3 regions of the Xanthobacter luteus genome follow, and region 3 is predicted to be linked to each of the others. Evidence: predicted binding sites of a transcription regulator. Region 3 holds the regulator's gene; each other region holds the start of a gene.
What was found. Region 3 encodes LexA, which represses DNA repair genes until DNA is damaged. Its sites were predicted from a motif close to TGTTCNNNNTGTGTTCNG; they were not measured.
Positions count from the first base shown of each region.

Region 1 (3,713 bases), on a different contig from region 3:
CCCACGGCGATGCGGCCCTGCTCGCTTTCGACCAGGCGCCGCTCCTGGAGCGCGCGCAGCAGCACCACCGTGGAGGCGACCGAGAGCGCAAGGCCGAACACGACGCCGCCGCCGAGGCCCCAGCCCATGACCTGAGCGAGGCCGACGCCCATGGCGGTGGCGACGCCGATCTGCAGCACCGCGCCGGGGATCGCGATGGCCTTCACCGACAGCAGGTCGCTCAGCGAGAAATGCAGGCCCACGCCGAACATCAGCAGGATGACGCCGATCTCGGACAGTTCCACCGCCAGGTGCTGGTCGGCCACGAAGCCGGGAGTGAAGGGGCCGACCATGACGCCGGCGATCAGGTAGCCCACCAGCGGCGACAGGCGCAGGCGCTGGGCGATGGCGCCGAACACGAAGGCCAGCACGAATGCTCCGACGAGGGTCGCGATCAGCGGCGTGTCGTGGGGCAATTCGGCACCTCCTTCCAGGCAAAACGGATCATCCGCGCGGCGACGCGCAGACATGGGACTGATTGGAATGCCAAGAGTTTAAGCAAATCCCGGAACGGGTCCAGCGGTTCAGGCAAGATTCGCTCCACGGCGCCAAAAAAATACGGGCGCCCCCCGCCGGGAGCGCCCGATCTTCGCAAGAACTCAAGCCGCAGACCCGGCAGGCTCGGCTTTCACATGCCCCGGCTCAGGCAAACCCGTCCGGCCGCAGCCCTAAAGCCAGGGCTGCTCGGCGCCCTTGGCGGCCTCGTAGGTGGCGATGCTCGGCGCCTTCTGCAGGGTGAGGCCGATGTCGTCGAGGCCCTCCAGCAGGCAGCGCTTGCGGAACGGGTCGATCTCGAAATGGATCGTGCCGCCGTCGGGGCCGCGGATCTCCTGGTTCGGCAGATCGATGGTGAGGGTGGCGTTGGCGCCGCGCTCGGCGTCCTCGAACAGCTTCTCGAGCTCCTCGGGCGAGACCCGGATCGGCAGCACGCCGTTCTTGAAGCAGTTGTTGTAGAAGATGTCGGCGAACGAGGTGGAGATGATGCAGCGGATGCCGAAATCGAGCAGCGCCCACGGGGCGTGCTCGCGCGACGAGCCGCAGCCGAAATTGTCGCCGGCCACCAGCACCTTGGCGCCCCTGTAGGCGGGCTGGTTCAGGATGAAGGACGGATTGTCGGAGCCGTCCTCATTATAGCGCATCTCGGAGAACAGACCCTTGCCGAGGCCGGTGCGCTGGATCGTCTTCAGATACTGCTTGGGGATGATCATGTCGGTGTCGACGTTGACCATCTTCAGCGGCGCGGCGACGCCTTCCAGAACGGTGAACTTTTCCATGTCGTGCCTCGGGGTTTGGCGTTGTCCTCGTGGGGTGCGCGGTTGCGCTTGGGTCTGGTCCTAACAGGCGCTGCGGCCGTTGCCCAGCGCCTGCAGGGTCAGCGGGATGGGGGCAGCATGCGCCGGAGCACGTCGTCCTTGAGCACGAAGTGGTGCACCAGCGCCGTGGCCGCGTGGAGCATGGCGAGCACCACCAGCGCGTCGGCCATCGTCTCGTGCACCTCCTTGATCTCGCGCGCATAGGTGCGATCGATGCCGATCGGCGAAGGGATCGTGAAGAGCGAGAAGAAGGTGACCGCATCCCCCCGCAGGAAGGCGAGCCAGATGCCCAAGAGCGGGGTGGCGATCAGCAGCAGGTAAAGCAGCCCGTGCGCCACCGCGGCGGCGATGCGGACCGGGCGGGAGAGCGCGGCGGAAGGCGCGGGCTGGCGCGCCAGGATGCGGTTGGGAATGCGCAGCATCAGGAGCGCCACCAGCGCGAGGCCAACCGAGATGTGCGTCCACCAGATATAGGCGCGGCCAACCGAACCGCGCGGAAAGAACGCCTCCAGATAGATGACGCCATAGGCCACCAGCACGGCGAGCACCACGAGCCAATGCAGGGCGCGCATGGAGAAGGGGTAACGCTCGAGGGTCGGGTCGATCATGATCGCTCCTTTGTTTGGAGCATTTCTAAACAGGCTGAGGCGCTTGGTCGATGCGGCATCACGGCATGTCCGCCATCGCTTCGATGCGGTCCATGTCGTCGTCCGAAAGTCCGAAATGGTGGCCGATCTCGTGCACCAGGACGTGGGTGACGAGGCCGCCCAGCGTCTCCTCGTGCTCGGCCCAGTAATCGAGCATGGGCCGGCGATAGAGGAACACCATGTTCGGCATCTGCCCGGTCTGGGCGACCGCCCCGTCCTGGGCGCGGCCGATGCCCTGGAACAGGCCCAGAAGGTCGAACTCGCTCTCCAAGCCCATGGCCTCCAGGACCTCCTCGGTGGGGAAGTCCTCGACCCGGATCACCACCCCCTGGCACAGGCGGCGGAACGCCTCGGGCAGGCGGGTGAAGGCCTCGGCCGCCAGCGCCTCCATGTCCTCGAGGCTCGGCGCTTGCCGGTCGCGCCAGGGGTTGGGCGTACTCATGACTGCGATACCGCTCCTTGCCGGGCTTGGCGCATCCACTATTCGCGCCTCGCGGACGAGTACTCACGCGGGCGTTACAAGGCTGAACGCATTATGAACGCGGACCTCAAGCGCCGTTCAGTCCGGTTTGGTTAAGGAACTCTTAATGGGTCTGCATCGTTTTCCACGCAGACTAGGAACTGGGAGAGTGACCATGCTTCGGAAGCTTGCGGTCACCGGCGCGCTGGTGACGATCATTGGAATCGCTGCGTTTTTCGCCCCCCACGAGGCGAATGCGGCCACCGTCTCCGCGGTGTTCTCCGCCCTTCTGTAACGGCGGCGGGAGCGCGAATGGCCGGTTTCCCGGTCGCAGGGGTCTAATTATCACGCATTTGTGAATAAAACGGGCGGCGCTTTTCGTTGCCCGTTTTTCTTTTGCAACACTCCCGGAGCCGGGCGGCGCACCCGCCGGCACCTCCTGTTACCGCCAGAACCGTCAGGCCCGCGGCCAGGTCCGCACGTCGACGAAGCGCCCGGCGATCGCCGCCGCCGCCGCCATGGCGGGCGAGACGAGGTGGGTGCGCCCGCGCGGGCCCTGCCGCCCCTCGAAGTTGCGGTTGGAGGTGGAAGCGCAGCGCTCCTCCGGAGAGAGGCGGTCGGCATTCATGGCGAGGCACATGGAGCAGCCCGGCTCGCGCCAGTCGAAGCCGGCCGCCCGGAAGATCGCGTCGAGGCCCTCCGCCTCCGCCTGCTCCTTCACGATGCCGGAGCCGGGAACGATCATGGCGGCGACGTTCGGGTTCACCTTCTGGCCGGCAACGATCTTCGCCACCACGCGCAGATCCTCGATGCGCGAATTGGTGCACGAGCCGATGAACACCCGGTCGAGGGCGATGTCGGTGATCCGGGTGCCGGCGGTGAGCCCCATATAAGCGAGCGCGCGATGCTTGGCGGCGCGCTTGCCTTCGTCGGCGATCTGGTCCGGATCGGGCACCACGCCTTCGACCGAGACCACGTCCTCCGGGCTCGTGCCCCACGAGACGATGGGCGGCAGGCTTGCCGCGTCGAGCCTGAGCTCGGTGTCGAAATAGGCGCCCGCGTCCGAGCGCAGCGTGTCCCAGTAGCGCCGCGCCGCGTCCCAGTCGGCGCCCTTCGGGCTCTTGGGGCGGCCTTCCAGATAGGCGTAGGTCTTCTCGTCGGGCGCCACCATGCCGGCGCGCGCGCCGCCCTCGATGGACATGTTGCACACCGTCATCCGCCCCTCCATGGAGAGGGAGCGGATCGCCTCGCCCG
Region 1 covers NZ_JBDZDO010000003.1:55,038-58,750, reverse strand. The annotation lists gene ybaL (YbaL family putative K(+) efflux transporter) at 1-455, opposite strand, end outside; gene leuD (3-isopropylmalate dehydratase small subunit) at 708-1,313, opposite strand; gene ABLE88_RS11265 (cytochrome b) at 1,412-1,960, opposite strand; gene ABLE88_RS11260 (metallopeptidase family protein) at 2,019-2,441, opposite strand; gene leuC (3-isopropylmalate dehydratase large subunit) at 2,917-3,713, opposite strand, start outside.
Region 1: ABLE88_RS11260 (metallopeptidase family protein) is a predicted target of LexA. The motif match lies at 2,524-2,541, and genes of this name have one in related genera.

Region 2 (3,713 bases), on a different contig from region 3:
AACAGATGCTCGGACGCGCTGGCCAGCGCGTCGGTCTTGGCGGCCGCCGCCGCGAACGACTGGATCTCCGCGGCGAGCGCGAAGATGTCCGCCGGCGAGGGCTCGGTCCGTTCCGCCACCAGCTGCGCGATCGCATCGGCAATGCCATCGTTCGCCCCGGGCTTGCTGGCGATCACGCTGTAATCGGGGGAATTCATGAAGAGCCCCACCACGGCCGAGCCGACCGGCGCGCCCTCGGCCGAGGTCGACTGGCTGTTCAGCCTCAGGATCGTCGGACGCTGAAACCCCGCCGTCTGCACGAAGAATTGGAGCAGGGGCGGCGGCAAGGGCACCTCGTGCGTCGGATCCAAGCGGAAGGACCAGGACGCGACCGAAAGGTTTTCCGGGTTGGGCGTCTCCAGGATGACGACGCCGCCCGGCATGAGGACGCGCTCGATCTCCGCCAGGAGATCCGCGAGCGCCTGTGTGTCCATGTGCTCGACCACGTGGAAGGCGGTGACGAGGCCGATGGACGATGTGCCGCAGCCGCGGAGATGGTCGAAGGCGTCCCGGTTCAGGACCGGCAGGCCCTGCGACGCGGCGATGGCGACCATCGACGGATTGGAATCGACGCCGACCGCCTGCCATCCCTGCTCGACCAGCAGCTTCACCCATTCGCCGCGGCCGCAGCCGATGTCGAGCGCGCAGCGGCCGGCGCCGCCCGGCTCGATCTTGCCGACGATAGGAAGATAGACGCTTTGGCGCGCACGGATCAGTTCGAGGCTGCCGCGGTAGAGGTCCTCGAACTCGCGGTAGCGATCCATGAAGTGTTCGGAACGGCGCATCAGATGATCCGGAATTGAAGACCGTCGGCCCCCGCCGAGGCTGATGCTGCTCCTAACACGGCAGCGGCCGTCGGGAACATGCCTTCGCGTCGGGCGGCCTGCGCGTGCGCGCCCGGCCGAGGCGGGCCCATCGTCGCGCCGACGGGGATATCGGCGCAGCCGGCGATCATCCGGATGCGGTGCGGCCGATGGCAGGACGGACGCGGCGTTCCGCCCGTCCTGCGCCACCCGAGCGGCCATGGCCGCGCCCGCAGTCCGGGCGGCGGCGTCCCCGCGGCAGGGGCGCGGACGCCCTGCGCCGTCAAGCACCGTGGCGCCAGGCCCCGACCGCCTGCGATCCTCGCCGTTTCCCGCCGCGCCCGCATCGATGGAGTCCTTCTTGCGACAGCGGCCCGACGCCGCGCCGAGACCGCAATCATGGGTTGCCCGCTCCTGTACTACGTCGACCCACGCTGCATGAACGGCTAAGTCGCCGATCTTGCATTCTTCTCCACAACTGAGGCGGGAGAACATATTGCGAACCTGGAACAAAAAGAGTACAGAATCTGAGTTCTCGTTTTTCCTTGCGCCAGCCCCGGAGCGCGGCAATGACTCAGGCGACACTCCGACTCGTCGAAGGTTCCTCAATGGACAAGACCAAGGCGCTTGACGCTGCGCTCTCTCAGATCGAGCGCCATTTCGGCAAGGGCTCGATCATGCGGCTCGGCAAGGGCGGCAAGGCGCTCGAGATCGAGAGCATTCCCTCGGGCTCGCTCGGCCTCGACATCGCGCTCGGCATCGGCGGGCTGCCCAAGGGGCGCGTGGTCGAGATCTTCGGCCCCGAATCCTCGGGCAAGACCACGCTGGCGCTCCACACGGTGGCCGAGGCGCAGAAGAAGGGCGGCACCTGCGCCTTCATCGACGCCGAGCACGCGCTCGACCCGATCTATGCGCGCAAGCTGGGCGTGAACCTCGACGAGCTCCTGATCTCCCAGCCCGACGCCGGCGAGCAGGCGCTGGAGATCGCCGACACGCTGGTGCGCTCCGGCGCCATCGACGTGCTGGTGGTGGATTCGGTGGCGGCCCTCACCCCGCGCGCCGAGCTCGAGGGCGAGATGGGCGACAGCCAGCCCGGCATGCAGGCGCGCCTCATGAGCCAGGCGCTGCGCAAGCTCACCGCCTCGATCTCGAAGTCCAACACCATGGTGATCTTCATCAACCAGATCCGCATGAAGATCGGCGTGATGTACGGCTCGCCCGAGACCACGACCGGCGGCAACGCGCTCAAATTCTACGCCTCGGTGCGCCTCGACATCCGACGCATCGGCATGATCAAGGAGCGCGACGAGGTGGTGGGCAACCAGACCCGCGTGAAGGTGGTGAAGAACAAGCTCGCTCCGCCCTTCAAGCAGGTGGAGTTCGACATCATGTATGGCGAGGGCGTCTCCAAGACCGGCGAGCTGCTGGATCTCGGCGTCAAGGCCGGGGTGGTGGAGAAGTCCGGCGCCTGGTTCTCCTTCGACAGCCAGCGTCTCGGCCAGGGGCGCGAGAACGCCAAGACCTTCCTGAAGCAGAACGCGGAGGCGGCGGGGCGCATCGAGGCGGCGATCCGCCAGAATGCCGGCCTGATCGCCGAGAAGATCCTCGCCGGCACGCCGGAGGACGGGGCGGAGGGCGAGGAGGAGGGCGACGCCTGAGGTTGGCGCCTCGGGCCGGGGCCGGGACGTTCCCGGGCCGCCGGTCCAGTCTGCGCATCGCCAATGGGCCATGCTTGCGCCCCCGCCGCTTGGATCGCCTGGGTCGGATCCCGTCCGTCGATCCCGTCCGTCGGTCCCCGTCCGAAGGGGATCCGGGCAGGCGCGCGGGAACGGCTTCCTGGACAAGAGCTAGCCCCCTCGCTAAACGAACCCGGTTCCGGCCGGCGCCCGCGCGCGCGGCGGCCGGAACCGCGATGCGGCCGTTCCGGCGCGCGCTCGCGTGGAGACCACCACCGCCGGACGCGCCCCGCGCGCCGGCCCCGAGGGGACGATGGCCGGCACATGAGCGGCGTGAACGAGATCCGGTCGAGCTTCATCGACTACTTCGTCAAGCAGGGGCACGAGGCGGTTCCATCCTCGCCCCTCGTGCCGCACAACGACCCGACCCTCATGTTCACCAATGCGGGGATGGTGCAGTTCAAGAACGTCTTCACCGGCGTGGAGAAGCGGCCCTATGCCCGCGCGGTCACCTCCCAGAAGTGCGTGCGCGCCGGCGGCAAGCACAACGACCTCGACAATGTGGGCTACACCGCGCGGCACCACACCTTCTTCGAGATGCTCGGCAACTTCTCGTTCGGGGACTATTTCAAGGACCGCGCCATCGAGCTCGCCTGGACCCTCGTCACGCGCGAGTTCGAGCTGCCGAAGGACCGCCTGCTGGTCACCGTGTACAGCGAGGACGAGGAGGCGCACCGCCTCTGGAAGTCCATCGCCGGGCTTTCCGACGACAAGATCATCCGCATCTCCACCGCGGACAATTTCTGGTCCATGGGCGACACCGGCCCGTGCGGTCCGTGCTCCGAGATCTTCTTCGACCACGGCCCGCACATTGCCGGCGGCCCGCCCGGCTCGCTTGATGCGGACGGCGACCGCTTCATCGAGATCTGGAACCTGGTCTTCATGCAGTTCGAGCAGCTCGCCGGCGGCGAGCGGCTGGAGCTGCCGCGCCCGTCCATCGACACCGGCATGGGCCTCGAGCGCATCTCGGCGGTGCTCCAGGGCACCCACGACAATTACGAGACCGACCTCATGCGGGCGATCATCGCCGAGGTCGCCGATCTCACCGGCGTCGACCCCGCCGGCCCGCAGAAGGCGAGCCACCGGGTGATCGCCGACCACCTGCGGGCCGCGGTGTTCCTCACCGCCGACGGCG
Region 2 covers NZ_JBDZDO010000007.1:234,187-237,899, reverse strand. The annotation lists gene ABLE88_RS20505 (glycosyltransferase) at 1-824, opposite strand, end outside; gene recA (recombinase RecA) at 1,412-2,500, shown strand; gene alaS (alanine--tRNA ligase) at 2,843-3,713, shown strand, end outside.
Region 2: recA (recombinase RecA) is a predicted target of LexA. The motif match lies at 1,348-1,365, and genes of this name have one in related genera.

Region 3 (3,713 bases):
GCCGCCGCCTTCGCCTGCGACCCTTCCGGCTGCGTCGCGCCGCTGCCGAGCGGCGGCACGCTCGCGGTCTCGCGCCGCGCCGAGGGCCTCGCCGCGGACTGCCTGTCGGCGCGCATCGTCGTCACGCGCGATCAGGCGCCGCTCGCCTGCCCGGCGCGGGTGATCACGCCGGCACTGCTGGAGCGCACGGGGACCCTCGCCTTTGTGGCCGAGGGCAAGGCGCGCAGCGCGGGGCTGAGGGCGCCGGGGGAGGGCGCCATCGCGCCCGCCGGCGACGGGACGCCCGGCTTGACCGGGGACGGCGCGCCGGGGGAGGGCGCGTCCGGGCGCCATTTGCTCGGGCAGGAGATGCTCGGGCAGGAGATGCTGGGGCAGGAGATGGTCTGGGAGGGCATGGCGCGCGGTGAAGCGGTGGCCGACGCGTCGACCGGCGCCGGGCGCCTGGTCGCGGATCCCACGGAGCGCGGGCCAACCGCCAATGCGGCCGCGCAGGCCGCGTCACCGAGCGGGGACGCCTTCGCGCCGCGCGGCTCGGGCGACCGCGGCGCCCTCGCCTGGGGCGGCCTCACGGCGATCCCCACCCGGCCCGCCTTCCGCCAGCGGCCGTGGATGCCGGTTCTGCCCGAACAACTGGAGGCACCGGGGCCGCTCGATCTGGAGGCCCTGGCCGCCGACGCCTCGGACCCGCGCTAGCGCAGGCCGCGCCGGGGGCGCTTCGAGGGCGCGCCGCCGAGGGCTCGCGCGCCGGGAAAATCCGTGCCGGCTGCGCGCGGCCGGCGCCGTCCAGCCCTCAGTAGCGCCGCATCAGGCCGATGAGGCGGCCCTGGATGCGCACCCGGTCGGGGCCGAAGATGCGGGTCTCATAGGCCGGGTTCGCCGCTTCCAGGGCGATGGAGGCGCCCTTCTTGCGCAGGCGCTTGAGGGTCGCCTCCTCCTCGTCCACCAGCGCCACCACGATGTCGCCCGTGTCGGCGCTGTCGCAGCGGCGGATCAGCACGGTGTCGCCGTCGAGGATGCCGGCCTCGATCATGCTGTCGCCGCGCACCTCGAGGGCGAAATGCTCGCCCGAGCCCAGCATTTCGGGGGGAATGTTCAAATTGTGGCTGCGCGACTGGATGGCGGAGATCGGCGATCCGGCGGCGATCCGGCCCATGACCGGCACGGCGACGCTCTGCCCGCCCTCCTCGTCCTCGGCCACGGGGCGCACCCGACCGAGGCTGCCTTCTATCACCGCGGGGGAGAAGCCGCGCCCGCTGCGCGCCGCCGCGAGCCCGGGCGCGACGCTGTCCGGCAGGCGCACCACCTCCAGGGCCCGGGCGCGGTTCGGCAGGCGGCGGATGAAGCCGCGCTCCTCCAGCGCCGTGATGAGCCGGTGGATGCCCGATTTGGAGCGCAGATCGAGCGCCTCCTTCATCTCGTCGAAGGAGGGGGGGACGCCGGTCTCCTTGAGCCGCTCGTGGATGAACCGAAGCAGGTCATATTGCTTGCGCGTCAGCATTCCTCGCCCCCGTGCCATTTGCCCGCCGCCGGTCAAGCCAGCACCCGCAGGGGCCGATCTTGGCCGTCCTGCGGGCCTCCGCCACCGCACCGGGGGCGGAGAAACAAATCATGAACAACCCTTATCTGTTCCTTTTGTGTTCCGCAAGTGGTGAAGATGGCGTAAAGCCGCCCGCGAATGCCAGCGCTTGCGCCTGGGGCCGGCGGATCCCGGCCTCAATCCTGGAACGGGATCACCTCGCAGGGCGCGCCGGCCTCGGCGGCGGGCGCGTCGGCGGGGCGGATCAGGAGCGCGTCGGCCGAAGCCAGCACCGAGAGCAGCGAGCTGTCCTGGACCGGCAGGGGGGTCGCGAGCAGCCCGCCGGCGCCGTCGGCGGCGAGCCGCGCGCGCATGAAGTCCATGCGCCAGTCATTGGCCGGCATGGCGCAGCCGAGCCGGGCCGGAAGCGTCCGGTAGGCCGGGCCCGTCTCGCCCTGGAGCGCGCGCAGCAGCGGCGTCAGGAACAGCAGCCCGCAGACCTGGGAGGACACCGGATTGCCCGGCAGGCCCAGCACCCGCAGGGCGCCGCGCCGGCCGAACATCAGCGGCTTGCCGGGCCGCAGCGCGATCTTGTGCACTTCGAGGTCCACCTGCTCGGCCTTCAGGGCCGGCGCCATGAGGTCGTGGTCGCCCACCGAGGCCCCGCCGGAGGAGACCAGCACGTCGGCCCCCTCATCCACGGCGCGGCGGATGGCGGCGCGGATGACGGAAAGGTCGTCCCCCACCACGCCGAGGTCGATCACCTCCGCCCCCGCCCCGCGGGCGATGGCGGCGAGGCCGAAGGCGTTCGACACCACGATCTCGGCGTCGGCGCCTGAGCCCTCGCCCGGCATCACCAGCTCGTCGCCGGTCTGCAGCAGCGCGACGCGCGGCCGGCGCGCCACCGGCACGCGGGCATGGTCCATGGCGGCGGCCAGCATCATGCCGCGCGCGGTGATGCGATGGCCGGCGGCAAGGCCCGGCGCGCCCTTGGCGAAGTCGCAGCCGGCCTTGCGCACGTTGCGCCGCGCCGCGGTGGGCGCGGTGGTGGTCATCACCGCGCCCTCGCGCGTGGTGTTCTCCTGGATCACCACCGTGTCGGCGCCCGCGGGCAGCACCGCGCCGGTGAAGATGCGCACGCATTCCCCCCGGCCCACGGCGCCCGTGAACGGACGCCCGGCGGCGGATTCGCCGATCACCGCGAGCCGCGCCGGGGTGTCGACGATGTCGGCGGCGCGCACCGCATAGCCGTCCATGGCCGACATGTCGGCCGGCGGCTGGGAGCGGTTGGCGATGAGGTCGCGGGCGAGCACGCGCCCGGCGGCGGCGGATACCGGCACCCATTCCTCGGCCAGCGCCTCCGTTGGGCCGGCGACGCGGCGCAGGGCCTCCTCGACGCTCATCAGTGCCATCAGCGTTCCTCGAACCTCAGAGCGGGGCGGCGCGGAAGGCGCCGCTGCGGCCGCCGGATTTCTCGATCAGCCGCACGCCGTCGATGCGCATGGCGCGGTCGACCGCCTTGGCCATGTCGTAGACCGTCAGCGCGGCCACCGACACCGCCGTGAGCGCCTCCATCTCCACCCCGGTCTGGCCGGTGGTCTTCACCCGCGCGGTGATGCGCAGGCCCGGCAAAGCGGGATCGGGCGCGATCTCCACCTCCACCTTGGAGAGCATCAGCGGGTGGCAGAGCGGGATCAGCTCGTGGGTGCGCTTGGCGGCCATGATGCCGGCGAGCCGCGCGGCGCCGAGCACGTCGCCTTTCTTCGCGTTGCCGGAGAGGATGAGCTCCAGCGTCTCGCGCGCCATGGCGATGGCCCCCTCGGCCACCGCCTCGCGATGGGTCACGGCCTTGTCCGAGACGTCCACCATGCGGGCGGCGCCCTGGGCGTCGAGATGGGTCAGCGCGGGCTCGGTCGGCTCGGTCATGGCGGTGCGGCGCGGTCCTCTGCCGCCGGGGGCGCGGAATCGCGACCGGCCGGCGCGCCGCAGTCTAGGCGCCCGCGCGCCGGCAGGATAGCAGCCGGGCGCGACCGGACCGCCGGAGCGGGGGCGGGGACGCCCACGACGGTCCGGCCGCGGCGCCGCCGCGGTCCGGCGGCTCAGCGCAGGCGGGTCCAGGTCTGCGTCTTGCAGAGCGGGGCCACCACGCAGCCGCGCAGCTTCAGGGTGTTGTCGCCGTCGAGGGTGAGCGAGCCGG
Region 3 covers NZ_JBDZDO010000001.1:57,823-61,535, reverse strand. The annotation lists gene ABLE88_RS00395 (ComEC/Rec2 family competence protein) at 1-693, shown strand, start outside; gene lexA (transcriptional repressor LexA) at 791-1,498, opposite strand; gene ABLE88_RS00385 (molybdopterin molybdotransferase MoeA) at 1,714-2,928, opposite strand; gene moaC (cyclic pyranopterin monophosphate synthase MoaC) at 2,945-3,442, opposite strand; gene ABLE88_RS00375 (DUF2147 domain-containing protein) at 3,616-3,713, opposite strand, start outside.